DNA from 3 places in the Levilactobacillus yiduensis genome. Region 3 is predicted to be linked to each of the others. Evidence: predicted binding sites of a transcription regulator. Region 3 holds the regulator's gene; each other region holds the start of a gene.

Region 1 (10,338 bases), on a different contig from region 3:
GCTCGTTTCGCCCGTGTAGGCACCTTCGTCTTCGTAATAGCAAGTCTCAGCACCAATTCGTAAAATATCTTCCCGATTGGCATCTAACATGGTCTGTAAAAATAACGCTGGTGCGGCAATCGCCGTTTCCACCACGTTTTCAGCCGGTAGCTTGCCCTGCACAGCTTCAACGAAACTGCGCGCTTCAGCAACCGTCTTGTTCATTTTCCAGTTACCAGCAATGAGTGGTATCCGCAACCTAATCCACCCTCTCTAAAAAATAAATTGACTACGCTCATCATCTTACCGAATTCCCGCCGGATTAGCCAGCGAAGACCCTTACCGATTGACGAGTTTAAGCATAAAAAGCTGTGATGACAACCACCACAGCTCTTTACAAATTTACTTATCAGAAATTGCGGCAATTCCTGGTAAGGTCTTCCCTTCGAGGTATTCAAGAGAAGCACCACCACCAGTGGAAATGTGGGACAGCTTATCAGCAACACCGAGTTGTTGAACAGCGGCAGTTGAATCCCCACCACCGACGATCGTCTTGGCATCAGTCAAAGTCCCTAAGAACTTACCGATTTCCAAAGTACCTTCGGCGTAGTTGCTCATTTCAAAGACACCCATTGGGCCGTTCCAAACAACCGTCTTGGCAGACTTCAGAACGTCTTCGAATTCAGCGATAGACTTAGGTCCAATATCCAAGGCCATGTAGCCATCAGGAACGTCGCCTTCGACCGTCTTGTGGGCAGCATCGTTGTCAAACTTTTCAGCAACAACGGAGTCAACTGGGAGAACCAACTTGTCGCCGGCCTTGTCCAAGATTTCCTTGGCTAAGTCGATCTTGTCGGTTTCAACCAGTGAGTTCCCAATCTTCATACCCTTAGCAGCGTAGAACGTGTAAGTCATCCCACCACCGATAAGAATCTTGTCAGCCTTAGCCAACAAGTTGTCGATCACACCGATCTTGTCAGAAACCTTGGCACCACCCAAGATCGCAACGAATGGGTGTTCAGGGTTGTCAACGGCACCCCCGATGAACTTGATTTCCTTTTCCATCAAGAAGCCAGCAGCCGTTTGGGCCATGTTGGCAGCGATCCCGGCGTTAGATGCGTGGGAACGGTGAGCCGTCCCGAAGGCATCGTTAACGAAGACGTCACCCAATGAAGCCCAGTACTTGCCCAATTCAGGGTCGTTACCAGATTCACGCTTAACGTATTCGCCGTCTTTAACATCTTCGTAACGGGTGTTTTCCATTACCAAGACATCGCCGTCGTTCAAGCCATCAATGGCATCTTCAAGCTGTTTGCCTTCAGTGGTTGGGACGAACGTAACTGGCTTGTTTAACAAGTTGGACAGACGTTCTGCGACTGGGCGCATGGACAGGCCTGGCTTGTCGTCTTCCTTCTTGATCCGACCTAAGTGAGATAAGAGGATGGCCTTGCCACCATGTTCGATTACGTACTTGATCGTTGGTAATGCCGCAACGATACGGTTATCGTTACCAATCACACCGTCTTTGATTGGGACGTTAAAGTCGACCCGCATCAGGACTTTTTTGCCCTTTAAGTCTAAATCAGAAACTGTTAATTTAGCCAATTCTGAAATCCTCCTTGAGTAATATCTATTAAAAGATTACTTTCACAATATACAGCACTTACCTCTGAAATTCAAAGGACTTATGCAAATTTTTACAAAAAACGCAGCGAAGAAATTCCTCCCTCCGCCGCGTTCGTGAGTCTATTTAAAAGCTGTTACAACTGTCGGATTAGAGAGTTGCGAAGTGCAATAACGTCCGAACCATGTTGCAAGTGAAGCCCCATTCGTTGTCGTACCAAGCAACAGTCTTGACAAGTTGGGTGTCACCGTTAGTCGTAACTTCAGTTTGGGTTGGGTCAAAGACAGAACCGTGATCATCATCGATGATGTCTGAAGAAACGATTTCGTCGGCGTTGTAACCGAAGGCTTCGTTACCTTCAGTGTGCTTCTTCATAGCGTCGTTGATTTCGTCAGCAGTAACCTTCTTGTCCAGAACAGTGACTAATTCAGTCAAAGAACCGTCAGTCAAAGGAACACGTTGTGCATGGCCTTGTAACTTACCCTTCAAGTCAGGGATAACCAAACCGATAGCCTTAGCGGCACCAGTTGAGTGAGGAATCGTGTTAACACTGGCAGTACGGTTGTTCCGCATCTTCTTGCCACGAGGGCCATCCAAGATTTGTTGGGTAGCAGTGAAGGCATGAATAGTGGTCATCGTACCAGCCTTGATACCGAATTCCTTGTTCATGAAGTAAGCCATTGGTGCCAAGCAGTTCGTGGTGCAAGAACCAGCAGAAACGATCACATCGTCCTTGCTTAAGGCATCCAAGTTAACGCCAGGTACAACCGTCGTAACGGCACCGGCTGGAGCAGATACTAATACCCGCTTAACACCAGCATCGATGTGGGCGTGAGCCTTTTCTTCGGAAGTGTAGAAACCGGTACATTCGAGGACGAAGTCAACACCGTCGTTCTTAACCCAAGGAATGTCTTGAGCCTTTGGTTCAGCGTAAACAGGGTATTCCTTACCGTCAACCACGATGCCCTTGTCCGTAGCGGAAACTTCGCCAGGGAAACGGCCATGAGTTGAGTCATACTTCAACAAGTAAGCTAACATGGAAGGTGTCGTCAAATCGTTGATGGCAACAACTTCGATGTCACTTGAGTGGAGTTCGTGAATCCGCTTGAAAGCCAAACGGCCGATACGTCCGAAACCATTAATACCAATCTTTACAGTCATACTGTGATTTCCTCCTTCAGGAAGCAAACAAAGATAATTTTTTAAAAAGCAATACATGTTCATTGTATCACTTTTTTAAAACAAAGTCAGCAGCACCTTCATCGGTTACTAGCCAAGTCTGTGCTGGCGCTAAACGCATGTAAGCCGCAATTGCGGCCCCCTTCTCGGCACCACCGGCAACGGCGATGACTAATTGTTTAGCGGCTAAGTCGCCAATTTCCAACCCGATACGGGGGAACTTGCTGACGACGTGGCCCTGGTCATCATAGAAATAACCAAAGGCCTCACCCACGGCATGGGCCGCGGATAAATCGGCGATCACGTGCGGATCCATTTTCCGCCGCTCGGCCATGACAAATGCCTGACCGATGCCGTGAATCACCACGTTGCTCTGGGCAATCAACTGTAACACTTCGTGGATTGCTGGCTCCGCGAACAACGATTTATAGGTGGCTGAGTTCAGTTGTTCCGGCACATAGAGCTGTCGAAACGCGCTGTTGGTGTGCTCCGCCATGGCGGCACTCACCGTGTTGGCCTGAATGGCGGGCGACTCACCAACCCCACCACGCGCCGGAACGAATAACAATTCCCGGTTAGTGGCCAGTGCCGGTGTCAACGCATCCGCCACGCTTGCCAACGTGTGACCGCCCATGACGGCAACCGTACTGGGTCCTGCTGGCATCTGCGCCATCAGAACCTGCCCGGCCGCCTGGGCTAAGCCATTGAGCGAACCGTTAGCCGCGGTGCTGTCACCGGGAACGATCGTGCAATGCGCGATGCCCAGCTTTTGCGCCAGTTCGCGTTCTCGCTGTTGGCGGCCCGCCAGGTCGTTCATCACGGGGGTCAACCCCCGCAAGACCCGCTGGCCACCAGCCGTGATCTGCATCCCCCGGACAGACATCTGAATGAATCCCAAGTCTGCCAAGGCGTCCGTGGTCGTTCGTACCGTCCGCTCGGAACACGCGAGCTTGGTCGCTAGCGTCCGCCGCCCCACGGGTTGGAGGCGGGCAACACCCTGCAGAACACGGAAGCGGCTGGTCAGTTTCCCAACCATCTGGGGCATAATCGCATCCACCCACTGCCAATCTTCATGCATCCTGCTTACCTCCTAGTGGGACGATAACCGACCTATGGTGGCTGATAAACGCCCACCCTGGTCAAAAAATTTAAGGCCAACCAGAGCTAACCTTTTACGATTAATAGTATAAGCCCATGCTCGCCCTTTAGCAAGTAATTCAGACCGTTAATTTATGTAAGCCCTTACAATAGAAGAAACTGAAACATAAGGTGTACTGGACCAGCCAGAAACTGGCGGCGTACCTCGAATTATAGGCAAAAAAATCGCCGTCCTCCGGCGAACCGGCGACGACGATTTCTTTGCTTTTATTTGATGCGCCCGGAGGGAATCGAACCCCCATTTCAAGAACCGGAATCTTACGTGCGATCCATTACACTACGGGCGCATAAAAATTGTTATGAACAACACCTTGATTACTATAACTGATTTTGAATAAAAATACAAGGCAGTTTTTCATTTTTAGGGGAGAATTCATGCTATAATGACGGCATTAACTTTTTCCTGGAGGTTTCCGCAATGACGCGACATAAGACTTTTCGCCTGGTCGTTGACGCATTATTAATGGCGATCGTTTTGCTACAAAATATTATTCCGTTTCTGGGCTACGTGCCCCTGGGTCCATTCAGTATGACCCTGATTGGCTTGACCGTCATCGTGGCCGGTACGGCTCTGGGTCCCAAAGACGGCCTGGTCATCGGTGGGTTCTGGGGCCTAATCACCTTCGTGCGGGCCTTTACCTGGCCATCCAGCCCGGTTGCCCCACTGATCTTTACCAACCCGTTGATTTCCATCCTGCCCCGCTTGCTGATGGGGCTAGCGGCTGGTGGACTCTACACCTGGGGCCGTAACCGTCAGTGGTCTCAGCGTCGCGCCATGCAAGTTGCCGCCGGTTGTGCGGCGTTGGTCAACACCCTTTTGGTCCTAGGCCTGGTCTTTTTCTTCTACCAAACGCCCGCCGTCGCCACGGCGTTCGGCGCCAAGGGTAACCAAACCTTGGGCTACGTGCTGATGATTTCCTTACTGACTAACGGGATTCCAGAGTTTATTTTAGATGTTCTAGTTGCCCCGTTGATTGCCCGGCCCCTACGTAACCGCTGGGATCGGCTCAGAGCCTAATCAGTATTGGTCCTACACGGGTGGCCGGCCGCGATTTATGACTGCTCACCCTGAGTTAATCATTAATTTTCTACGCGTTCACGTTACTTGTGAGCGCGTTTTTTTGGTTTCAAATCCAATAAATTAAAATAATCTAATAGCCTGACTAAACCCTTATCCCAGCTGGTCTAGATACCAGATAGGACGGTATCATCTAGCGGTGTACACGAGTGGTGTATACCGCCTTCAGTCACATTGGTGTACATTTCGGTGTACATTTGTCCACGATTAATCTGCATCAAACAAAAAGAAAAGACCGCAATAGCAACGTTTTCACGTCCTATCACGACCTATCCTAACTATAAGTGCGCCCGGAGGGAATCGAACCCCCATTTCAAGAACCGGAATCTTACGTGCGATCCATTACACTACGGGCGCCTATCAGCATCAGTATTTTTGAGCACCTAATTACTATACCTGATGCTGAATATAAATTCAAGGGGTCGTTGAAAATTTCTTCCGGATTAGATGTAAATCAGCGTGACCCCACCAAAGGACACATTCCCGTGAATCGTGACTTGTGGCGTCGTCCGGTCGGGCGTGGCCGTGCCCTTTTCTTCAACCGCGCCGAAGCCCGTGTTGACGTTATTTTGCACGTTCCAGTTCTTAGGAATGAACAACTCCGTGCCGCCAAATGAATCGTCGACCACGATCTCTGCGCCGTCTGGATTCAGCGCAACGTTGTCGAAGTACACCTTGGCATTACCCATGTAAACCTTGATGACGGCCCGTTTAAAATCCTGTGATTGCAGGTAGCGAATACTGCTACTCATGTTCACGTCAACTAGAATTTCCGCCTCGTCGCTGTTCTGCACGTCCTCTTCTTCCCAGTCGTGGCCATGCCGGTGATGCCAATCCTGACCATTCACGATTACCCGTGGGCCATGGTGATGCCAGCGCCAACGCGGCTTGATGATCAGTGACAGACCCGCCGTTAACAGGACCGCCGCCCCCAGAATCGTCCAGGGTGCCAGGGTCGCAATCCCCAGCGGCTTAGCGAAGATGATGGCCAGAAAGGCTAAGGAAAACACCATCCCCCCTACCGTGACGTGAATCACGCTTTCGACAAACGCCGCGACTAAAAACATCGCCAGCAACAACGTCCAAAATCCAATATGATAGGTGAAAATGCCCAGTTGGCTGGTCACTAAGATACCTGCCGCCAACACTAGGAAAACACCCCAAAACCAATTTCGATGCATCTGCTTTACCCCTCTCGTTCTAGTGCCTCTTTGAGCGCCTTGTAGTAGCGCCGCGACACGTAGAGTTGCTTGTGTGATTTCTGAAATTTAACCAAATTACCCGTGACGGACTTGGTCAACGATAAGATTTGCTCACGGTTGAGGATGGCGGACTTGGAGACCCGCTGGAAAGTTGTGGGCAACGCGTCAGCCAGCTCGTACAAGGGCTGTCGCGTAACGTAGACGTCATCAGCCGTGTGGACCATCACTTGGTGATCCGCCGCTTCCAGGAATAAAATGCTACCGACTCGGACTTGATAATTCTGCCCGCGCTGGCGTAGCGTAAGTCGTTTGGCCGAAGCACTGGCAGCTTCTAGGGCCGCCACCAATTGACTGACGTCCGTATTAGCTGCCGCGCGAATGGTCACATCCGGTTCCGATGCCGTCTCATCAACTTCCACGTGGATTTTCAAATCGCCACCCCCTTTCGTTATTTCAAGTAAACCATATCCACTGGCAAAAATAAATAACGGTAGCGTGACCGGTCAATTAACCAACGCAAGTGGTCGCCTAAGTTCGGTGAGCAAACCTTCTGCCCGCTACGCCGCAAGGACTGGCCCGCCTGCTGGTCGCCGCTGATCACTGGTTCCTGACACAATCGATGGGTGTTTGCAAATTCACTTAAAACCGCCCTTCTGATTGACTTCACAGCGTTGCCACCCCGGTTCACGGCGTTAGCACTCTCCCCATTCGACTGACAGAATACGTGACGTTTGGCCAAACTCTGTTATGATGGTTTTAGTTAATTGGTTCTGGCCGAAATGGTAAGTCATATTGTTTGACCTACTTTGACCATAGCGGTACACTAACAACATGTTAGCGAAACGCTAGCCATTCAATAGTTAATAAGGGAGGCTATCTAGTCATGAATTTAGTACCAACAGTTATTGAACAATCATCCCGTGGCGAACGGGCCTATGATATCTATTCACGACTCTTAAAAGACCGGATCATTATGTTATCTGGCCCAATCGAAGATGACATGGCAAACGCCATCATTGCGCAATTGCTCTTCTTGGACGCCCAAGACTCCACTAAGGACATTTCGTTGTACATCAACTCACCAGGTGGTGTGGTTTCTTCCGGCTTGGCCATTTACGATACCATGAACTTCATCCAATCCGACGTGCAAACCATTACGTTGGGGATGGCAGCTTCCATGGCCAGTGTCTTGGCTTCATCCGGGACTAAGGGCAAGCGTTTTGCATTGCCACATGCCCAAGTCATGATTCACCAACCATCAGGTGGTGCTCAAGGGCAACAAACTGAAATTGAAATTGCTGCACGTGAGATCTTGAAGACCCGTGAATTGATCAACAAGATTTTGGCTGAAAACTCTGGTCAACCCGTTGAACGTCTGAACCAAGATACCGAACGGGACAACTACTTGAGTGCGCAAGAAGCCGTTGATTATGGTTTGATTGACCACATCATGACCAACAGTAGCGAACAAAAGAAGTAATCGACTAATTAAAAATAACACCGGCCCGGCTTGGGTTGGTGTTATTTTTTTTGCACTAAACACTTGAGTCCCACCACTAACGGATCGGTTGAGCTTGTCTTTTCGATTCAGAGATTAAGACTAACCAAAGATTGCAAACGCAAAATACCTGATAATACCTAGCTGACGGGGATTGCAGACATTAAAGTTAGCCCCCCATCACCTGCGGCTGTCAGAGATGTGGGGGCTGGCCGCCTCCCGTCCGCCAAATATGAGCCGGAACGCGGTGGGCGGCGGGACAAGCCAAGAAGCGGTCTCGTCTCCTCGACTTTGAGCCGAAGTTCGCGTCTCAAAATCGCCAGTTCCCTAACCGGCATGAACCATGCCGCTAAGGGAACTCCCACGGCTGAGCTCATATTTAGCGGACTCCCGGCTACAGAGATGTTTCACTAGTCGGTTAGGTTAGTCCTTGGCAACAGGTGAACTACAGTCACATCTAATCCAATTCGGTGGGACTGAGAAGCGCCAATCCGTCGGCGTCAACCGGCAATTCAGCGCCCCCCAGTGGTGTTGGCCCAGTTAGTGGCATCGCTGAAATGGCAAACATTAATGGCAATCTGCCACGTAGCCGTGAGTGAGCTAAATTTGGACTCAGCAGTGGGCGTTTTCAAGTGAACTGCTTGAAAACGGGCGTCTTCGAGACGTGGTTTTCGGCTCGAAGCGAGGTTGAAGACCGCTCTTGGGCTTCGACCGGTCCTTCCCACAGCGTCACGGTCCAAATTTGGCGAACGGTCAGGCGGCCAGCACGAACTATCTTGCGTTCAGAAACTAATTTTCCGTCATGAACTCAAGTGTCACAATGGCCCTGGCTACTTTCAAGCTTGCAATTTTTAAAGACTAACAGAAAAAACGGCCCCCAGCACCATTAGCTGAAAGTCGCTTTCCCCTACGCCGAAGCTTCTTCACGAAGGTGCTTGGCATAGTCATTGATTTTACGTAAGCGGTGATTGATACCGGACTTGGAAATAGGACCGCCGGGAACCAGGTCACCGAGTTCTTTCAAACTGACCTCTTGATGGGCCATCCGCGTTTCAGCAACTTCACGTAACTTGATTGGAAGTTGCCCCAGGCCGACCGTGGCTTCAATAAACTGAATGTTATCGAGCTGTCGGGTCGAGGCGTTGGCCACCTTGTCCATATTGGCGTTTTCACAGTTGACCAACCGATTGACCGAGTTGCGCATGTCCCGCATGATGCGGACGTCTTCGAACCGCAGCATGGCCGTGGTGGCGCCAATCAGGGACAGGAAGTCCGCAATCTTTTCGGCACCCTTCAAGTACGTGATGTACCCACTCCGTCGCACGATGGTCCGAGCATTCAAGTCATAACGGTTCATCATTTCCGCAATCATCTGGTTGTGCTCCTCGTATAGTGAGTAGATTTCCAGGTGGTAGCGACTGGTTTCGGGGTTGTTGACGGACCCGCCCGCCAGAAAGGCACCGCGCAAATAAGAGCGGACCCGCATGTCATCGTTTAAGATTTCATCTGGCACGGACTCCAACAGCTGCATCCCGTCAAAGATACCGAGGTCGGATAAGACTTCCGTGGCTCCCGTTTTGACTCGGACAATGTACAGGTTATTTTTTTTGAGCTTCATTTTACGCCGCACCAGCAATTCACTTTCCAAATCGTAGAATTGCTTGAGCAACTGGTACATCCGCCGGGCAATCGCCGGGTTTTCTGTTTGGACATTCAAGACAAAGTGATGATTGGCGAGCCCAAGGGCGCCGTTCATCCGGATCAAGGCGACTAATTCAGCCTTGGCGTTGTCGCGGTGAACCTCCAGGGTGGTTAATTCTTTTTTGACTTCACTGGCGTATGACACCGTTAAGGCCTCCGTTTCATTCGGTAACGCGGCTGGCCAATTAAGTTCAAGAGTTCATGAACGACCTCTTGCCCGTTGTGGAAAGCCCCATTATCGCGTAATTGTAAAAAGTCGGTCGAAATGACCCGGCACCCCTGATCACGGAGTCCCTGAAAGTCATGCCGCACCGGTTGAGACATTTCGTCCCAGCGTTGGTAATCAATGTATTGGTCAGGCACCTTGCGGGTGTTGACCAACACCGTGTCAATAAAATTTGTGTGTAAATGCTGGTTCAAGACGCGCACGTGATCGGCATCGGTGAAGTTTTCCGTTTCACCCTTTTGCGTCATGATGTTGCAGATGTAAACGACTTCCGCCGACGTCTCCTTGACCGCGTTGCCGACGCTTTCAATCATCAGGTTGGGCAGGATGCTGGTAAATAGGCTCCCGGGCCCCAAGACGATTTGATCAGCGTTCATGATGGCATCGATGACCGGCTGGACGGCTTGCGGCTGCTGGTGATGGTCGCTAGTCTCGACCCACACCCGCTTGATGAGCTTGTGGGCGGCCGTGATTTCCGACTCGCCACTCAGGGTACTGCCATCCGCAAATTGGGCGTGCAACTCCAACGGTTCATCGGCCGCCGGATAAATGTGGCCATTGACACGCATCAGTTGGGACAGTTCCTGAACAGCATCAAAAATACCGCCCTTCATTTCCGACAAGGCGGCAATGATTAGATTTCCGATCGCGTGACCGGCAAAGAAATCATCCGTCGTCTCAAACCGGTACTGG
Region 2 (10,338 bases), on a different contig from region 3:
CCGTGGGAGGATTCTAAGCGGCATGACCTGATGCCACTTAGAATCCTGGCGTCTTTGAGATGCGTTCTTCGGCTCAAAGGCGAGGGCCGAGACCGTTCCTTGGCTCGGTCCGTCCGCCCGCCCACCGCGTTCCGACTCATATCTAACGGACGGTAAGGCGGCCAGAACCGTCCAATGTTGCGGTCAAACCAAAAAAACGACAGCCACCCGGAGGCAACTGTCGTTTAATCAAGTTACTGCTTATCGGTATCAGCCTTAGATTCCGCCGTGTCAGCCTTGTTGGCTTCGGTGTCGGCAGCTAAGACGATCTTGCCGTCTTCAATCTTGGCCACGAGGTTCTTAACGTCCGCGTGATCAAGGTAGAAGTCCGCAATCCGATCTTCAATTTCTTCTTGGATGACTCGCCGCAATGGACGAGCACCCATAGCTGGGTTATACCCTTTAGTCACAAGCTGTTCCTCAACTGGTTCAGTGACGTGAATGTGCAGGCCTTGACCAGCCAACATATTGTTGACGTCACCAATCATTAAGTCAACGATGTGCATCAAGTTTTCCTTGCTCAAGGAATTGAACTCGATGATATCGTCAAACCGGTTCAAAAATTCTGGCTTGAAGTAGTTGGTCAGGTTGCCCAGAACAGAGTGGGTCTTGCCTTCAGCGGCAGCACCGAACCCAACATTGGCTTCAGCGTCACCGGTCCCGGCGTTACTGGTCATGATGATCAGGGTATCCTTGAAGGAAACTGTCCGGCCTTGAGAATCGGTCAAGCGACCGTCGTCAAGAATTTGTAAGAACATGTTCATGACGTCGGGGTGGGCCTTTTCAATTTCGTCCAGCAGAATCAAGGTGTACGGGTGGCGACGGACTTGTTCCGTCAATTGGCCAGCTTCTTCATAGCCGACGTAGCCAGGTGGTGACCCGATCAACTTAGAAATGGAATGTGGTTCCATGTATTCTGACATGTCAAAGCGAATCATGGCCTCTTGGGAGCCGAAGAGTTCATTGGCCAATTGCTTGGCTAATTCCGTCTTCCCAACACCAGTTGGTCCCACGAAGAGGAAGGACCCGATTGGCCGACCCGTGCCGTTCAACCCGATACGGTTCCGGCGAATGGCCCGCGCAACCTTGTCGACGGCTTCGTTTTGGCCGATGACGTGCTTTTCCAAATCAGCGGGGAGGCTTTGCAGCTGATGTTGTTCCTTAGCTGCCAGCTCGCCAACTGGAATCGACGTCTTTTCTTCAACGATGTCTTGCATGTCCTTAACGGTGACCGTGGCCGATTGATCTTGTTCGGCGTTCATGGCGGTCTCCTTGGACTTTTCTAACTTGTTGACCTGATCACGGTAGTAGGCGGCTTTTTCGTAGTCTTCCTGCTTCAAAGCGGCCTGCTTCTGCTCCTCAGCACCCTTGATCTTTTCGTCAATGGCCTTCGGGTCAGCCACGTTGATCGTTAAGTTCTTCCGTGAACCGGCTTCATCCAACAGGTCAATGGCCTTGTCGGGTAAGAAGCGGTCTTGGATGTAACGGTCAGACAGGCGAACGGCAGCCTCAATGGCATCGTCCGTGTAGTGAACGTGGTGGTAATCTTCATACTTCTTTTGGATGCCTTGTAAAATCTTGACGGCTTCATCAGCACTCGGTTCGTTGACCGTAACGGGTTGGAACCGCCGTGCCAGGGCTTGGTCCTTTTCAATATCTCTGTATTCATTTAAAGTCGTAGCCCCGATGAGTTGGAAGTCTCCCCGTGCCAAGGCTGGTTTCAAGACGTTACCCGCGTCCATGCCACCTTCAGCGTTGCCGGCACCCATGATTTCATGGATTTCGTCAATAAAGAGGATGATGTCCGGATTGCTCTGGACTTCCTTCATCAATTGTTGCATCCGTTGTTCAAATTGACCGCGGATCCCGGTTCCTTGAACCAGTGACACCACGTCCAACCGAATGATTTGCTTATTGGCTAATTTTTCAGGAACGTTGCCTTCAACAATGCGTTCCGCAAGGCCTTCGATGACGGCCGTCTTCCCAACACCGGCTTCCCCGATCAACACGGGGTTGTTCTTGGTCCGGCGATTGAGAATTTCGATGACTTGAGCCGTCTCCTTGTCCCGACCAATGACGGGATCAACCTTACCATCCTTCGCCAGCTGGGTCAGGTTCAAGCCGTACTGACTGAGTAGGCCATTGCCCTTACCCCCGTTGTTGCCGGTCGGTTGGGTCGGTTGACCAGATTGGGCACCGGATTGCCGGTAGTCAGCTTGATCGTTGCTGTTGCCGCCTTGCATTGCCCGGAAAATATCATCCAGGTTGCCAAAGCCGAATGGATCTTGTGCCATACGGCCACCTCCATTTCCAGAATCGTTTTGTTGCTGCTTAAGCAGTTGGTAACAATTTTGGCATAGGTCAACTTGTTGCCGCTGCCCGTTCACACTCATGTACAGGTGAATCGTTGCTTCATTGCGGTGGCAATTTTGACATAGCATCTTGTCGTCTCCTTTCTTGCCTGGAATTCTCGTGGGAAACACCCACGCAGGTCCGTTCAAAAGGGTTTGACCTTTCTTGACCATTGACCACATTATACCGCGTTCACGTCCCCGTGCAAGTAATTTGTTTCGGGGCACAAGCGGTGCAAAATGGGGTATCTCCAGCGAACATTTTCATTCTAGCACTCTCCTAGGTAGAATGCTAAAATCACTACTTGAAAACGGCCAAATCTTTAAAAACGGGGTATATTCTGAGGCGTTGACTACCTGGATGGTAGAGTGCGTGCTAGACTAGAATGGTAGGGGGGAAATCGCGTCTGACCAAGCCTTCAGCACCATGCTAAGATTCGAAAATGATTAGCGTTGGTGCTGAATGGTTTAAGGGTTGGCGACCTTACTAACGGCGTTTCGGCAACAGATAAAAAAGTGGTGTGTCCCGGCAATTCCGGGTATACTGTTAGTCTCAGCCTGGTGAGCACCTGTTGGGATACCCCCCAAACAACTCACCTTAAAGAGGAGGAATAAAACTTTGGCAAAAGATTTTACTGATCTGATGAATCAGCTGAAAGATAAGAAATTAGATGAATTTGAAGTCACACCAGAAGAATTTCCAGCGTTTCAAAAAGCGTTCATGGCCTTTGAAACACGGAAACGGGTGGTGGGTCAGGCCCACAAGGGTGGTAAGCTCATCTATCGTTATGACGACGATGCCCAAAATGAGGCTGAATCATGATTATTTGATGTAAGCGGTTCATGAATGCTTGTAATTTGCAGGCGAGATTGATATTCTTAGAAGGTAGGCGTAACTCACCAAATGGTTGTTTGGCCCATGCGCAAGGTCAGGGTGAGTCACGTTAGATTAAGAAATCAACCTAAGCTTAAAGGAGATCGATCAATTATGGAAAAACGCGAATTTCGTGTCACTGCAGAAACTGGTATCCACGCCCGTCCAGCGACGTTATTAGTTCAAGCTGCTAGCAAGTTCAACTCAGAAGTTAGCTTGCAGTACCAAGACAAGTCCGTTAACTTGAAGTCCATCATGGGCGTTATGTCCTTAGGTGTTGGCCAAAACGCCAGCATCACCATCACGACTGACGGCGACGACGAAGCAGATGCCATGAAGGCAGTGGCTGAAACGTTGAAAAAAGAGGGTTTATCTGACTAATGAGAGCGATGCTCAAGGGAATTGCCGCCAGTGATGGGGTGGCTTGCGGCCGGGTATACCGGTTTGTTGAACCAGACCTTCGCACAAAAAGACGGTCAATCACTAATCTTGATTACGAATTAAATCGATTCCATCAGGCCCTTGAAGCAGCCGTCTCAGAAGTCGAGACGATTAAAACTCGTGCAACTAAAAACCTGGGCGCTGATAGTGCCCAGGTTTTTAGTGCCCACATTGAGATGCTCCAGGACCCAGAATTCATTGGTGCCGTTGAGACACAGATCAAAACCGAGCGGATCAATGCCGAAGTTGCCTTGGCGAGCGTGGCCAACATTTACGAAGGCCGGTTGAAGGAACAAAACGCGTACATGCAAGAGCGGGTCAGTGACCTCCATGACATTACCAAGCGGGTCACGGCACATTTGCTGGGCGTGAAGTTGCCGGATCTGGCATTGCTCAAGGAACCCGTCGTCGTGGTCACGCATGATCTGATTCCCAGTGACACGGTCTCAGTGGATGCCAAGTACATCCTGGGCTTCGTGACGGACTTAGGCGGGCGTACCTCGCATTCGTCCATCTTGGCGCGGTCACTGAACATTCCTGCAGTCGTGGGGACGCAATCGGCGACGGCTGATCTGACGGATGGCACCATGGTCATCGTCAATGGGACGCGGGGCAGTGTCATTAGTGAGCCGACTAAGCCGGAACTGGCAACGGCTAAACAGGCCATGCAGGACCGCGCGGCAAACATGCAACGACTCGCGACGTTACGCCACCACACGACGACCAGCCAAGATGGCGTCGGCGTGCTGCTGGCGGCCAATGTCGGTACCGCTAACGATATCCCGAACGTGTTAAAGAACGGGGCTGAAGCAATCGGGCTCATGCGCACGGAATTTCTGTACATGGACAGCGAACAGCTCCCCACGGAAGATGAACAATTTCTGGCCTATCGCCAGGTCGTCCAGGCCTTGGCCCCGCGGCCGGTTGTGATTCGGACGCTCGATATCGGTGGCGACAAGCCGTTGCCGTATCTGAAGCAAAAGCCAGAAGCCAACCCCTTCTTAGGGGCACGGGCGATTCGGCAGAGCTTGGCGCATCAAAACGTCTTTCGGAGCCAGTTGCGTGCACTGCTGCGGGCCTCGGCCTACGGTAATTTGCGGATCATGTTTCCCATGATTGCCACGCTAGACGAGTTGCGGCAGGCCAAGGCCATCTATGATGACGAACGCTCCCGGCTGACCACGGCCAAGGTGCCGATGGGCAAGGTCCAGGTCGGCATGATGGTCGAGGTTCCGGCAGCGGCCATGCTCGCGGATCGCTTTGCTCAGGAGGTCGACTTCATGAGCATTGGGACCAACGACCTGATCGGCTACACCATGGCGGCAGACCGGACGAACCAAGACGTGGCCTACCTGTACCAGCCATACCATCCCGCAATTTTGCGGTTGGTGGACCGGATCGTGACGGCGGGCCACGCGGCGGGCATTCCCGTGGCGATGTGTGGCGAGATGGCCGGCGATCCCATTGCGGTACCCCTGTTATTGGGGATGGGGCTAGACGAGTTTTCAATGGGTGCGGGGTCGATCTTAAAGACGCGCCAGCTGATCAGTCAGTTGGACGCCAAGGAGCTCCAATCCTTAGTCGAGACGGTCTTAAACTCAGCCAGCACCAGCCAGGAGGTCGTCACGATGGTCCAAGCGGCGGTGCCTGATGTATTGAATCAAACAGATTGAGATGAATGAAGAGTGGAACCAGTGCCTTTTGGCCCAGGTTTCGGCAATATAAGTTCGGAAATACCAATGAGTTTGGGTGCTTTATCCCAAACTCATTTTTTAGTGGCTAGGAAAGGGACGTCTGGTTAAGCTAGGGTTCCATTAGTCGAGAGAACCAGTGCGTATGCAGGAATCATCGTGTTTATGTGATAGTTCCAGGGGAGGATGTCTTTGAGTCGCACGACGATTTGGCTGATTGTGACAAAACAAAGTCTGGACAGTGCCAGTGTGTTAAACTGACATAACTACAGTGGGCAGATGTGAGTGGCCAATTGCTGCTGATAACCACCATCGTAGCCGAGAGTTCGTCAAATATGGATTCAGCCGTGGGAGTTCCCTTAACGGTGGGGTTTTACCGTTTAGGGAACTGGCGTCTTTGAGACGTGATTTTTCGGCTCAAAGCGAGGCCGAGACCGCTTCTCAGGCTCGGTCCGGTCCGCCCACCGCATTCCAGTCCATATTTGGCAAACGTTAGGCGGGCCGGATCGTAACTAAAGGTTGCAAGTACAAAAGCACTTGATAATACTCAGCTGACAAGGATTGTGAACATGAAATTAGTCCACGCCCACCACCTGCGGCTGTCAGAGATTCCGGTAGCTATGGGAAACGTCGGCGGCCTATGGAGCGATTCGCCGGCGTCACAGCAACCTACACCTCTGACTGCCTCCGGTTACGTCGGTGGTTAACCACAAAATTAACAGAAAAATCGCTGAAATGGCAACGTTCATCCACATTAGTGGACAACCTGTCACGTAGCCGTGAGTGAGCTAAATTTGGACTCAGCCGTGGGCGTTTTCAAGTGATCTACTTGGAAACGGGCGTCTTCGAGACGTGGCTTTCGGCTCGAAGCGAGGTTGAAGACCGCACTTTGGCTTCGACCGGTCCTTCCCACAGCGTCACGGTCCAAATTTGGCGAACGGCAAGGCGGCCAGCACCATCAACCGTGGCTGTAATGTGCAAGAATTAATTTGACAGCAACTACCGCTGACGTTTGCAATCACCTAGGCAAACCCATATAATTATGATGATTGTAAAATGCGTAGTACCTAACTATTTAGCCAAAACACAAGACGCAAGGGGGATTGGCAATGAACATTGGCATATTTACGGATACCTATTTCCCTCAAGTGAGTGGGGTTGCGACTTCCATTAAGACGTTGCGAGATCAATTGGAAAAACAGGGGCACCAAGTCTACATTTTCACGACCACTGATCCACACGTGGAGAAGAACGTGTACGAGCGCAATGTCTTTCGCTTCTCAAGTATTCCGTTCGTATCGTTTACGGACCGTCGAATCGCGGTTCGGGGGTTGTTTCAGGCTTATCAGATTGCAAAGGAACTGAATCTTGACGTAGTCCATACCCAGACGGAATTTTCGATGGGCTGGATCGGCAAATTTGTGGCGCGCAATCTGGAGATTCCGTGTCTACATACGTACCACACGATGTATGAAGATTATTTGCATTACGTGGCTAATGGGAAGATTCTGAAGCCCGTTCACGTTAAACAGGGAACACTGGCGTTTTGTTACCACCTAACGGGTGTCGTGGCACCCAGTGACCGGGTCTTGACGACCTTGACGGATTACGGTGTCAAGGCGCCGATCCGCGTGATTCCGACCGGGGTCAACCTGCATCAATACGAGCAGCCCGACACGGCTAATTTACGCCGGCAATTGGGTTATGCGCCGGATACACCAGTCATCTTGTCGCTGAGTCGCTTGGCTTATGAGAAAAATATCAAGGCCAGCATCACGGGCCTGGGCCGCATTTTGGAACAGGTGCCGAACGCCCAACTGCTGATCGTGGGAGATGGGCCGGCCAAAGAAGACCTGGAAGCGCAAGCCCAGGCTTCGGGGTACAACGATCACATTACCTTTACCGGTGAAGTGAACAACGATGACGTGTTCCGCTACTACCACATGGCCAACGTCTTTCTGTCGTCTTCGGATTCCGAGTCGCAGGGGCTGACCTACATCGAAGCGATGGCGGCCGGTACGAAGATCGTGGTCATGACCAGTCCGTATACCGACGAATTACTGTCGAGCCGGACGCTGGGGGTCACGTTCACGACCCAAGATGAAATGGTGACCAACGTCGTGGACTACCTGCTCCATGGGGATGAAGAGCAGGATCCTGATTTACTGGCCCAAAAGCTCGCGGAGATTTCCGCGGATACCTTTGGCCGGCACATCATTGAATTTTATCAGGATGCCCAAGCGAGCTACGAACAGTCGCACGAGGATACCCCAGACTTTAGTGATTAGAGGAGTTATTGGATGCTAAAAATCAACATGTTTTCTGCGGCTGATTCCGTGAAGGGTCAGGGCGTGGGGAGTGCCTACAACGAACTCATGAATCTGTTGGCCACGCGGTTGGACCAAGAATTTGACGTGTCCGTGAACAGTTATCGCCGGGTCGACTTGACCCATTACCATACGATCAACTTTTCCTATTACCTGTCAACGTTCTTGCCCCATCGTGGCCGCAAGATTGGTTACGTCCACTTTTTACCGGAGACCTTGGAGGGGAGTCTGAAGATTCCGCAACCGTTCCGGGCTATTTTTTACAAGTACGTCATTGCCTTTTATAAGCGAATGGATCACATCGTGGTGGTCAACCCGACCTTTATTCCCAAATTAGTGGCGGCGGGCATTCCGGAAGACAAGGTCACGTATATCCCGAACTTCGTGAGCCGCCAGGAGTTCTATCCGGTCGATGCCGACCAAAAACTAGCGTTGCGCCAGCAGTATCACTACGATCCGCAACGCTTCACCATTTTGGGCATCGGTCAGATTCAGGAGCGCAAGGGGTTGTTTGACTTCATCAAATTAGCCCGTAATAACCCGGACCTGCAATTTATTTGGGCCGGGGGCTTCTCTTTTGGTCGGATGACGGATGGGTATGCTGAGCTCAAGAAGGTCGTCGATGATCCGCCGGCTAATTTGAGCTTCCCGGGCATCGTGGACCGCGATAAGTTGGTGGACTATTATGATCTGGCGGACCTGTTTTTACTGCCGTCATTTAACGAGTTGTTCCCCATGTCTGTGCTTGAGGCCTTCAGTACCGGGACACCGGTCTTGTTACGGGACCTCGACTTGTACCAGGCGATTATCGCGGGCGACTACCAACCGGCGAAGGATTATGCGGAAATGAACGCGCAACTGCAGCGTTTACCGCATGATCCCGCTGCACTGGCCGATTTGCGGCAAAAGAGCCTGGCCGCGGCTGACCGTTACTCCGAAGAACACCTCACGACTATTTGGCGGGCGTTCTACACGCAACAAGCAAAAGAGGGGTAAGGGATGTCACGACGAAATAAATGGGTTTTAGCCTTAATGTTTCTGTTGGGAATCGCCATCTTTGCGTTTTCCCTGCGTGACATTAAATTTTCTGTCTTAGTCAATGATTTTGTGAATATCAACTTCTGGTGGTTCGGGGTGGCGATTTTGTGTATGGCCATTTACCTGGGCCTAGAAGCGTGGATCGTCAAGGTGTTCATCTCTGATCGAATCGAAGGCTTTACGTTTAAGGATGCCTTGCGTATCCCGATGGTTGAACAGCTATTCAATGGCATCACGCCATTTTCTTCCGGGGGGCAACCCGCCCAGTTGATTGCGTTGATGCAGACGGGGGTCGATGCCGGTAAGGCCAGCTCCGTCTTGCTGATGAAGTTCGTGGTCTATCAGTCCATGATCGTCATCAACTTCTTATTTGCCCTAGTGATTGGTTTTCACAGCATTCAGGACAAGCTGCACGCGTTGGCTTGGCTGGTGGTGTTTGGCTTCACGATTCACCTGGCCGTGATTATCGGTCTCCTAATGGTGATGTTTTGGCACGCCTTTACCAAGAAGCTGGTCGGGGTCATCATGACGCCCATGAAGTGGTTCATGAAGGCGGAACGGTTCAACCGCATGGAAGCCAATATCAATGGCAAGATCGATTCCTTTTACGCGGAGAGTGTGCGGATCAGTGGTCAGTGGAAATTAATGCTGCGGGTTTTTGTGATTACCTTCTTCCAGCTGATGTTCTACTACCTGATCCCCTACTTTATTATGTTGGCACTGGGATACACCACGGCCAACATCGTCATGGTCACGAGTCTCCACATCTTAATCGTGATGGTGATTTCACTCTTTCCCATTCCCGGCGGTTCCGGGGGAGCGGAGTACAGTTTTGAAATGATCTTTAAGAGCTACATCTCATCCAATAGTAAATTGGTGCTGGCCATGATCTTATGGCGGCTGCTGACCTATTACTTGGGGATGCTGGCGGGCTTGGTTGCCATGGTGATTCGTCCCGATAAGGTCCACGAGACCCCGGGCAAACGACAGAATTCCAGAAATGATTGAGATTTTCTGGATTAGGGCGTGCCATAGAGGCCTAAGTTTGGTAAAATCATAGTGAAAGCTAGAAAGGGGACCAACCATGGAAGAATCTCAACTGATTGGCATCATTAATCGCTTGAAGGCGATGCAAGAGGATGCTACCGACGAGCCACAACCCCGTCGTTTTGAAAAAGAAGGCGTGGAACAAGCAACGGTCGTATTTAACCAATTGACCCACACTTACACGTTAACTGAACACAATCCGGAAACGACCTTTGAGTTTGATAACATTGATTTAGTGGCTATCGAATTATTTGATTTACTGACGGATAACTAATCACAAAACTATGGGTGCCATAGTTTTGTTTTTTTTTAGAAAAAATGGTGAGCGACATCAGGCAGCTTAAGAGCAGTCGCTGCGGTCGACGAGCCGTGATCGGCACCCCACGTTTGGACCGATTCTTCCGCGGAAGGGCGTTTGTCAGGTGTGGCGTTTGTGTGATTAAAACTTGAATTTTTTCAAAGGTTCTGTAATCAGATTGATTACCCACTAATATCCGCTATACTGTAGTGATGTTAATTATTTTGTGGAG
Region 3 (10,338 bases):
CGGTGATTCGGGTATCATCCTTTACATGGCCAATTGGTAGCCGTGGGTAATCTGCCAGTATCCGTTCGGTAATTTCGACTTGAGTGACCGCCACCGTGGTCTCCGTTGGGCCGTAAGTGTTGAAGATACGGGCCTGGGGGAACCGCTGGTGCAAGGTGCTCGCCGTGGCGTGGGTCAATTCTTCACCACAGAAGAGGAACCGGCTCAAGTACGGGTAGTGGCTCGCGTCAAAGGTCGGTTCCATCAGGCAAATATCCACGAAGGATGGCGTTGAAACCCAGACGTTCAGATTCATCGTTGGCAGCGTTTCAAACAGTGCCTTGAAGTTATCCGTGACTTGCTTCGGTAAGGCCACCAGCGTGCCACCACTGGCCAACGTCGGTCCCCAGTCCATCACGGACAGGTCAAACGAGTATGGTGCTTGAGACAACGTGCGTGGTGCCTGTGGTAATTTGAAATCATCACTCAACATCCAGTTAACATAGCTTAACAAGTTGGTGTGTGAGATCTGTACCCCTTTTGGCTTCCCAGTCGTGCCAGACGTGAAGATGATGTAATACGTCTCATCCCCGCTGACACCATGAGTGACCTGGTAGTCGACGCGCTGATCAAAAATCGTGGTCAACGTTGTGCCGTCGATAATCGGCGTGTCACCCAAAGTTGTGGGCAAGGCGCTCACCGCAATCGCTGCGGCCGGGTGGGCAATGTCATTAATCGTGGTAATGCGTTCAACTGGTGAATGCGTGTCGATCGGCACGTAAGCGTGACCGCTCTTGACGATACCCAAGAAGGTCGCCATCATGTCAAACGTTTGGCCGCCGTACACCATGATTGGTGCGTGAGCGGGTAAAGCCATTTTGTCCAAATGTGCTGCTAGCGCATCCGAACGCTGCTTGAGCTCCCCGTAAGTGTTGGTCTGGCCCAGATCATCGTAAGCTAACCGTTCCGGGTCCTGGAGCGCCCAGTGATCCATGGCCGTAATCATGTCTCTAATCATACTCTGTCCCCCCAAAGATTGTTTCTCCTGCTACTCGCGCTAGTTGACCCCGCAACTAGAATTCATTGTAGATAAACGTTGAGCTGTTCAAGCCGCTGTAACCGTATAAATAAACTAATGCCATCAAAATTACAAAGTAGAATAAGGTCCAGCCAACAAATGCGACCACTGGCTGATGCCAAATCGCCAGCCACTTTGCTCTCATGAAATTCACCCCCAAAGTTTGTCGACCGATTCGCCCCCAAGTCGACGTCCGTACATCCCCTTAACTAAGTCAGCAACTTCCCCGACGAATCGACTGAGTTAAGCGCGGAGTTCGTGGTCCCAGCCACGCTCCTTATGTTTTGAGAATATCATTGCCAAAACCGGATTGCAAACAACCTCACTCAACCTTAAACCTTTCTTTTCTTTTTCCAGGTAAAAAAGCCATTTTGGGTCAAAAAAAAGGTTGCTGAAAACCTTCAGCAACCTTGATATATCAACTATATACACGTTTTTATCATGCGATTAATTTTCATTGAATTTATCGCGCATTTTGTTAAATAAGTTTCCTTTGCCGCTGCCTGTAACCGTTTCACCACTGGCTTTTGCGAAGTCACGTAAGGCATCGCGCTGGCCCTTGTTCAGGTTCTTTGGCGTCAAGACCTTGACCGTCACGTGCTCGTCACCATTACCATTACCCCGCAAACGTGGCGCACCTTTGCCTTTTAAGCGGAAGGTGGTCCCACCCTGGGTGCCGGCTGGAATCTTCAGCTTCACGTCACCGTGGACCGTCTTGACCGTCACGTCGTCCCCCAGTGTTGCCTGAACGAACGACAGATCCTGATCAAAGTAAATTTCCGTGCCATCGCGGCGGAAGTCCTTGCTAGGTTCCACTTGGAAGATAATGAACAGATCGCCGTAACCACCGCCATTACGGCCGGCTTCACCTTGACCCTGTAACCGCATTTGTTGCCCGTCATCGACCCCAGCTGGAATCGTGACTTCGACTTCATGCCGTTCTTCTTCGTGACCAGACCCACCACAAGTTGGGCACTTTTCCTTGATTTCTTGACCGGTACCGTGGCAGACCGGACAAGGCTGTTGACTGCGCATCCGACCCAACGGTGTGTTGGTCTCGGTCGTCACGTAGCCAGACCCGCCACATTGGTGACAGGTGACCGGTGACGTCCCCGGCTTGGCCCCATTACCGCCACAGGTGTGGCATTGGGCCTCACGGTTGTACTTGATCTTGGTCTTCTTGCCAAAGATGGCCTCTTCAAACTTCAAGTCCATCTGGTACTGTAGATCTCGACCAGGCCGTGGTGCGTTGGGGTTCCGTTGGCCGCCACCGCCGCCAAAGAATTGGTTGAAGATGTCGTCGAAACCACCGCCGCCACCAAAGCCGCCGAAGCCACCTTGTTGACCGCCGCCAAAACCACCGAAGCCGCCTTGGGCACCGTCTGCGGAACCATATTGGTCATAGTTGGCCCGTTTTTGTTCATCACCTAAGACATCATAGGCATCCTGCACGGCCTTGAATTTCTCCGCCGCATCCGGTGCCTTGTTCAAATCTGGATGATACTTCTTTGATAATTTCCGATAGGCCTTCTTGATTTCTGCTTGACTGGCATCTTTTGCGACGCCTAGTACGCCATATAAGTCCGTTTCCGCCATCTTTTTCCTCCCAATCAAACCCGATATTTTTCGCTACTAGTAAGAATAGCATACTCGAAACAAAAAGCCAAAGCCCCAGGGACTCTGACTTCTTGTCTGCACTCTCTTAAAGTGAAACGGGGCAATTACTTGTTATCGTCGTCGTGAACTTCGTGGAAGTCCCCATCAACAGTGTCGCCGTCTTTGCCGTCGCTCTTGGCATCGCCACTGGCTTGTTGACCAGTAGCACCGTCAGCGCCGCCCTGGGCTTGTTGTGCCTGTTGGGCTTGTTGATACAACTTGACGGAGAGGTCTTGGATGATCTTGTTCAAGTCATCCTTCTTGCTCTTCATGTCGTCCAAGTTGTTGGCTTCTTGGGCCTTCTTCAAGGCGTCACGCGCATCTTCGGCCTTCTTGATTTCGTCGTCAGAGACCTTGCCCTTAACGTCTTTCAACGTCTTGTCGGTCTGGAAGAGTAATTGGTCGACTTCGTTCTTGGTGTCGACTTCTTCCTTACGTTGCTTGTCGGCAGCTTCGTTTTCCTTAGCTTCCTTCATCATCTTGTCGACTTCTTCATCGGACAGACCGTCGGAACTCTTGATGGTGATCTTTTGTTCCTTGTTCGTGCCCATATCCTTAGCGGAAACATTCACGATACCGTTCTTATCGATATCAAAGGTCACTTGGATTTGTGGAACACCACGAGGTGCAGCTGGGATGTCAGCGAGTTGGAAGTTACCCAACGTCTTGTTGTCAGCAGCCATTGGCCGTTCACCTTGTAAGACGTGGATATCAACGGCTGGTTGGTTATCCGCAGCGGTTGAGAAGACTTGGGACTTGCTGGTAGGAATCGTGGTGTTGCGGTCGATCAACTTCGTGAAGACCCCACCCATGGTTTCAATACCCAAGGATAATGGCGTGACATCCAATAAGACAACGTCCTTGACGTCACCAGTGATGACCCCACCTTGGACAGCGGCACCTAAAGCAACGGCTTCATCAGGGTTGATGGAGTGGTTAGGTTCCTTACCCGTCCACTTCTTAACGGCTTCTTGAATAGCTGGAATCCGCGTAGACCCACCGTTTAAGATGACAACGTCAACGTCGCCGGCTTGTAAGTCGGCATCCTTCAAGGCGTTTTCAACTGGGATCCGCGTCTTTTCAACCAAGTCAGCCGTTAATTCGTTGAACTTGGCCCGTGTCAAGCTCTTTTCCAAGTGCAATGGGCCATTGTCGCCAGCGGAAATAAATGGCAAGCTGATTTGTGCTTCGGTAACCCCAGAGAGGTCCTTCTTCGCTTTTTCAGCAGCGTCCTTTAACCGTTGAACGGCCATTTTATCCTTGGATAAGTCAACACCGTTTTCGTCCTTGAAACCGGCAATCAACCAGTCCATGATCTTTTGGTCAAAGTCATCCCCACCTAAATGGGTATCCCCGTTCGTTGACAGCACGTCGAAGACACCGTCACCTAAGTCCAGGATGGACACATCAAAGGTCCCACCACCAAGGTCATAGACCATGACTTTTTCATCTTTGTCTTGCTTGTCCAAGCCGTAAGCTAAGGCTGCGGCCGTTGGTTCGTTGATGATCCGTTCAACGTTCAAACCAGCGATCTTACCAGCATCCTTAGTTGCTTGCCGTTGGGCATCGTTGAAGTAAGCTGGCACCGTGATAACGGCCTTATCAACCGTGTCACCAATGTAGTCTTCAGCGAAGGACTTCAAGTGTTGTAAAATCATTGCGGAAACTTGTTCTGGCGTGTAGTCCTTGCCTTCAATGGTTTCCTTGAAGCCTGCTTCACCCATGTGACTCTTGATAGATGAAATCGTGTTCGGGTTAGTGATTGCTTGACGCTTAGCAACTTCACCGACTTGGGTTTCACCATCTTTAAAAGCGACAACGGATGGCGTCGTCCGGGCGCCTTCCTTGTTCGCAATGATCTTTGGCGTACTGCCTTCAAGAACGGCAACGGCAGAGTTAGTCGTCCCTAAGTCAATTCCGATAATCTTGTTACTTGCCATCAAAAATTCCCTCTTTTTTTAATTTTTTATTTATAAATTTATTGAGCAACGACAACCATAGCGGGCCGGAGTACCCGGTCCTTTAGTTGGTAGCCCTTTTGGAGCACATTGACCACCGTTTCAGCCGTTTGCCCATCAGAGACTGGGACCGACTGAACCGCTTGGTGCAAGGTCGGGTCAAACTTCTGGCCCAGTGCGGCGATCTCCGTCACGTGATTACGCTTCAAGGCGTCTTCCATGTGATCGTAGGTCATCTGCACACCCTTTTTGATCTGCTTGCTCGTCTCATCAGTCGCTTCGACTGCTAAGGCCCGCTCCAAGTTATCGATCACGGGGAGCACGTCCTTAGCGAGTTGCTGACCATCGTACTTGATGAGCGCGGCCTGTTCCTTTTGGTAACGGGTCTGCATGTTTTGCACTTCCGCTTCGGCGCGCAGGTACTTGTCCTCGAAGCCATCCGCCTTCTTTTGCACAGCGGCTAAAGCCTCCGCGGTGACCGTTGGCGTCGACTTATCAGTGGGCTTCTTGTCCGCTGGTGCGGCTTGCTCAGTCTTGTCTGGGTCTTGCTTAGTAGTGGCGGCCTTTGCCGCAGTTTCATCATCAGTGGATGGTTGTTGCTTGTCAGCCACGATAAAAAACCTCCCTTTCTTTACTCGTCGTAGAACCGATAGTAATCTAACAGTTTCTTCGCGAGCTCTTCACGAAACGCACCGACAATCCCTAACATCCGTGAATACGGCATGCGGGTCGGTCCTAAAATAGCGATCATACCCTTACCATGTTGGTTCACGTCGTAGGTGGCGGTGATCAGGCTGAAGTTTCTCAAGGCATCGTTGGTCATTTCATTGCCAATTTGCACGGAAATGTTATCCCGCGGTTGCCCCAAGACGTTGGCGATATCATCGGTCTTATCGATCAATGAATACAACGACTTCAGTGAATCAACATCGCTATCCTGCGAGAAGTTCAACAGATTCAGTCGACCGCCAACGTAGAACCGCTCTTGCGCGGCCCGCGTCAACACGTCGCCGAAAATATCCAGAAAGCCTTCTGGACTCTGCAGGTAATTGGCAATTTTCATTGGAATATCCGCCTGCAGCTTTTGAACCACTTCTGGAAGCGTCAACCCGACCAACTGATCATTGATCAGCCGAACAACGGCCTCTAACTGGTCGCCGGTCACGGACTCACTCACGTCAAATGTCTGGTTTTCCACGTCACCACTGTCGGTGACCAGGATCGCCATCACTTGCCGCTTACCGAGGGGAACCAACCGGAAACCACTAAGCCGACTGTCCTTTAATTCCGGCTTCAACGTAAACGCGGTATAGCTCGTCAGGTTGGATAAGATCGTGGCCGATTGCGAAATAATTTCGTCAATCTTGTGGAAATCGCCACCTAACGAGGACTGAATCACGTCGATATCGTTGGGCCGCAACGGATCGGGTTTTACCAAATGGTCAACGTAATACCGGTACCCTTCAACCGAAGGAATCCGGCCGGAAGACGAGTGAGTCTTTTTAATCAGGCCCTGTTCCTCCAACGCCGCCATTTCATTACGAATTGTCGCTGAGCTTACGTGGATGGGTAACTGCTTGGCTAATGCCTTAGACCCCACCGGCACACCAGTGTTGGTAAAGTCGCGGACAACGGCTCGCAGAATCATCATTTGTCTTTCTGAAAGCATCACAATCACCCCTTTTTTAGCACTCAAACAACACAAGTGCTAAGTCACATATATAATGTAGCAAAACCGGGTTTTGAAGTCAAGAAATCTGGTAGAATTTTTAGCAATCGTTGGGTTTAAGTGCTAATTTTTTAGAATTCCCTCAGAATACAGCGGTTTCAGGATGGATTGTGGTGACTGGCCCGCCTTACCGTTCGCCAAATATGGGCTGGAACGCTGTGGGCGGACGGGACGAGCCAAAGGGCGGTCTCGGCACCTCGCTTTGAGCCGAAATGCACGTCTCAAAGACGCCAGTTCCCTAACCAGCCAAAAGCGCTGCCAAGGGAACTCCCACGGCTGAGCCCATATTTGGCGAACTCCCGGCTACGGTAGTGCCTATCGCCCACACTTGCCTAATTAACTAGTGTCTCTAAATCTATCATCTAAGTTAACCTATACCACTACTCTTACTAAACTTCTTGTCGGGATGGCGTTCAACCACCAAAATCTAGGCCTAAAAATCTTGGGATAACTTTCAACGGCCAACCAAAAAGGACTTAACTCCCGCAACGCGTTCGCTAAGCCCTTTAAATTATTTAACTGAAGATTGCAAGTGCAAAAATACCTGATAATACTCAGCTGACAAGGACTGTGAACATGAAATTAGTCCACGCCCGCCACCTGCGGCTGTCAGAGATTCCGGTAGCTATGGGGAACGCCGGCGGCCTAAGGAGCGGTCCGCCGACTCGGTTTGAAGCTTGACGAACCCCGTCAATCTCCAAACACGTCCCACGCTGTAAGCTGAGAAAAAACGCTCAGCTAACACCGTTGTCACAGCAACCTGCACCTCTGACCTCCTCCGGTTACGTCGGTGATTAACCACAAAATTAGCAGAGAAATCGCTGAACATCCACATTAGCGGACAACTTGTCACGTAACCGTGAGTGAGCTAAATTTGGACTCAGCCGTGGGAGTTTACAAGTGAACTTCTTGGAAACTGGCGTCTTCGAGACGCGGTCTTCGGCTCGAAGCGAGGTTGAAGACCGCCTTTTGGCTTCGACCGGTCCTTCCCACAGCGTCACGGTCCAAATTTGGCGAACGGTAAGGCGGCCAGCACAGAGCAAGGTGCGTTCAAAGGCTAATTTTATCCCTGTAAACCCTGGTGTCACCATAAATTTAGCTACTTTTAAACTTGCAACCTTTAGTTATTTAAGATTCACGCGTCGCAACTTGATGGAAATAGGCCCGCGTGTCTGCTTCGTCTTGCTTTAATTGCGCAACCAGACCGTCCGCGTCCGCGAATTTCACCTCGCCGCGCAACCGGTGGTGCCATTCGACCTCTACTGGTTCGCCGTACAGGTTGCCCTGGAAGTCCAGGAGGTTCATTTCGACCGTGACTGGACGGTTATCCCCAAAGGTCACGTTACGGCCCACAGAGACCATCCCAGGGTACCAGATGGCCCCAACCTTCAACCGGGCCGTGTAAATGCCAATCCCAGGGATCCACTCATCCTGTGGCGCCATGACGTTAGCCGTGGGGTAGCCGATCGTTCGGCCCCGGGCCTCGCCGTGGACTACCAATCCCGTCGAGCGGTACGTGTAACCCAGTAATTGGTTCACCAAGTCGACATCACCCGCACGCATCGCCGCCCGAATCCGCGTAGAACTAACCTTTTCGTTGCCACTGGCCTCTTCGGGGACCGTGACCACCTCAAACCGTCCCTGCGCATATTCAGGCAACCGCGCCATATTGGCCACGTCCTTCTTGCCGTAAGTGTGGTCAAAGCCAGCCACTGCCGCCACCGTGTGAAAAGCCACCAAATAGTGGTCGACAAATTCTTGCGGTGTCTGGGCCGCAAATTCGCCGGTGTAATTGACCAAAAAGACCCGGTCGACCCCCAATCGGTCCAGCTGCTGGAGCTTGCGGTTGATCGGACTCAAATACTTCTGGTCATCCGCCTGTAGCGGCCGGTAAACCAGCGCAGGGTGGTGATCATAGGTCAAGACGGCCAGCTTAACACCTTTGGCTTGGGCAAGCGCTTTGGCCCGGTTGATGACCGCTTGATGCCCGCGATGAACGCCATCGAAAAAGCCCATGGCCAAGACCACTGGCTCATCGGGAATTTGCCGTGCATCTAACGGGTGGTGTATGTGAATAACTTCCATTGGAAATTCCTCTTCTCAAAACTTAGTTCACCGCAAACATTTTCAGCGGCTTGTATTGTTGTTTTTCTTCGGACCATTGGTACAGGCACTTGGTCGCGCCCTGATACGTCAAGGCGACTTCCGGTGCCGTGGCACCATCCAGCTCATCGGCTGTGAGAAAGACGCCATTTTTGACCAGTCCCCAGACGCGGTCGCTCAATGCCACATGGGGATAAGCCGTCAACGCATAGTCGATGGGCCGTAAAATGGCCGACAGATTTTCGTTTGCCATGGCTTCGGCCACCTGGTCTAACGTCACCGTTTGGTCCAGCGTGAAACCGCCACTCTGTTGCCGGGTGAGCGATGCCATCACGGCCGGTACGCCCAACAAGAGACCCAGGTCAACGGCTAACGTCCGCACGTAGGTCCCTTTGGAACAGCCCACTTCAAAGGCCACGGTCTGCGTGCCCTGTTCGGCGTCAAACGTCCCCGCATCGGTCAAGGTGAAATGATCAACGGTCACCGTACGCGTTGGCCGTTCAACGGTTTCGCCCGCCCGCGCGTACTCGTACAACTTGCGACCATGAACCTTGACCGCCGAATACATGGGCGGCGTTTGCTGGATGGTCCCGGTCAGTTGGGCCGTCCCCGCCGTCAATTCAGCCAGTGTAAAGGGACGGGTCAGTGCCTGTCGTTCTACGACGTCGCCGTCCAGATCCTCGGTCGTCGTAGCCAAGCCAAAGGTCACCGTTCCCCGGTAAACTTTGCCGGAAGCCATGAGGTATGGCACGACCTTGGTCGCCGAGCCGATACAAATGGGTAACACACCATCGACGCTGGGATCAAGTGTCCCGCTGTGGCCGACCTTCTTGGTGTGGAGAATGTGGCGTAATTTGGCCACACAGTCAAAACTGGTGAGGCCTCGTTCTTTGTATAAGGGGATAATCCCGTCCATCCCGGTTCCTCCGTTCTTACTTGTGAAATCGTTTGGGTTAAGTCAATGAAACTGGCTAAACCAGTGCCTACGGCTGCCAGGGGTTCCGCCTGCTCTGGGGAACGGCTCCAGCCTGGCAAGCAGGCTTCCACCTCGCTTGAAAGCCTCGCTAAAACCGCGAGTCTCCCAAGTCGTCCCACGCTGTAGGCTGAGATAAAACCTCAGCCAACACCTCAGCCAACACCGTCGACACAGCTGGCTACACCCCTGGCCTCCTTCGGCAGATTGCTGTCTGTTAACCACAGGTTGTTCAGTTTACCAGGTCATCAACTAGAGCTGGGCGACAACACATTATTTAATGGCCATCATTGTTATTAACCACCACAGTAGCCGATAGTTCGTCAAATATGGGCTCAGCCGTGGGAGTTCCCTTGACAGCGCTTTTAGCTGGCTAGGAAACTGGCGTCTTTGAGACGTGTATTTCGGCTCAAAGCGAGGTGGCGAGACCGCCCCTTGGCTCGTCCCGTCCGCCCACAGCGTTCCAACCCATATTTGACGAACGGCTAGGCGGCCAAACACTACGCAAGCCAGTCAATTATGACACAGAATAGCTTATAGTTTACCACAGACTAACGGCGTGTGGCCAACGTTGCGCGTGAATTTGGACCCAAAAAGGTGCTGGCCAACACTGACCAGCACCTCAGCACCCCGTGATTACTCGCGGTGGTGTAATTCATTTAACAGTTCATCGATGTGGCTACCGTAGCGTACTGAGGAATCTTGTTCGAACGTCAATTCTGGCGTCTTGTAGATGCTCAGGCGAGAACCCAATTCGGACCGGATCAGGCCCGTGGCCTTGTCCAATCCTTGTTGCGTCTTCTCTGCGGATGAGGCCTTGTCGGATAAAATACTGTAGTAAATCGTTGCCTGTTGTAAGTCA

Evidence for each region. The regulator HrcA, encoded in region 3, represses chaperone genes, less so after heat shock. The targets are predictions, from matches to a motif close to TTAGCACTCNNNNNNNNNGAGTGCTAA.
Region 1: the regulator HrcA is predicted to act here: its motif matches at 6,913-6,939, upstream of clpP (ATP-dependent Clp endopeptidase proteolytic subunit ClpP).
Region 2: the regulator HrcA is predicted to act here: its motif matches at 2,660-2,686, upstream of NGM66_RS11440 (ATP-dependent Clp protease ATP-binding subunit).

The regions. Positions count from the first base shown of each region.
Region 1 covers NZ_JAMXAZ010000003.1:70,744-81,081, forward strand. Annotated here, with positions in the region: gene tpiA (triose-phosphate isomerase) at 1-237, opposite strand, end outside; gene NGM66_RS02715 (phosphoglycerate kinase) at 382-1,584, opposite strand; gene gap (type I glyceraldehyde-3-phosphate dehydrogenase) at 1,754-2,764, opposite strand; gene NGM66_RS02725 (sugar-binding transcriptional regulator) at 2,832-3,860, opposite strand; tRNA gene NGM66_RS02730 (tRNA-Arg) at 4,156-4,227, opposite strand; gene NGM66_RS02735 (ECF transporter S component) at 4,359-4,958, shown strand; tRNA gene NGM66_RS02740 (tRNA-Arg) at 5,304-5,375, opposite strand; gene NGM66_RS02745 (LiaF transmembrane domain-containing protein) at 5,462-6,199, opposite strand; gene NGM66_RS02750 (LytTR family DNA-binding domain-containing protein) at 6,205-6,651, opposite strand; gene NGM66_RS02755 (hypothetical protein) at 6,669-6,836, opposite strand; gene clpP (ATP-dependent Clp endopeptidase proteolytic subunit ClpP) at 7,104-7,700, shown strand; gene whiA (DNA-binding protein WhiA) at 8,626-9,564, opposite strand; gene mgfK (gluconeogenesis morphogenetic factor MgfK) at 9,567-10,338, opposite strand, start outside.
Region 2 covers NZ_JAMXAZ010000023.1:32,527-42,864, forward strand. Annotated here, with positions in the region: gene NGM66_RS11440 (ATP-dependent Clp protease ATP-binding subunit) at 234-2,480, opposite strand; gene ykzS (protein YkzS) at 3,010-3,213, shown strand; gene NGM66_RS11450 (phosphocarrier protein HPr) at 3,379-3,645, shown strand; gene ptsP (phosphoenolpyruvate--protein phosphotransferase) at 3,645-5,378, shown strand; gene NGM66_RS11460 (glycosyltransferase family 4 protein) at 6,506-7,684, shown strand; gene NGM66_RS11465 (glycosyltransferase family 4 protein) at 7,697-8,719, shown strand; gene NGM66_RS11470 (lysylphosphatidylglycerol synthase transmembrane domain-containing protein) at 8,723-9,769, shown strand; gene NGM66_RS11475 (YkuJ family protein) at 9,846-10,082, shown strand.
Region 3 covers NZ_JAMXAZ010000009.1:52,315-62,652, forward strand. Annotated here, with positions in the region: gene dltA (D-alanine--poly(phosphoribitol) ligase subunit DltA) at 1-997, opposite strand, end outside; gene NGM66_RS07100 (teichoic acid D-Ala incorporation-associated protein DltX) at 1,053-1,202, opposite strand; gene dnaJ (molecular chaperone DnaJ) at 1,505-2,653, opposite strand; gene dnaK (molecular chaperone DnaK) at 2,779-4,653, opposite strand; gene grpE (nucleotide exchange factor GrpE) at 4,692-5,282, opposite strand; gene hrcA (heat-inducible transcriptional repressor HrcA) at 5,303-6,340, opposite strand; gene ribF (riboflavin biosynthesis protein RibF) at 7,529-8,485, opposite strand; gene truB (tRNA pseudouridine(55) synthase TruB) at 8,508-9,419, opposite strand; gene rbfA (30S ribosome-binding factor RbfA) at 10,113-10,338, opposite strand, start outside.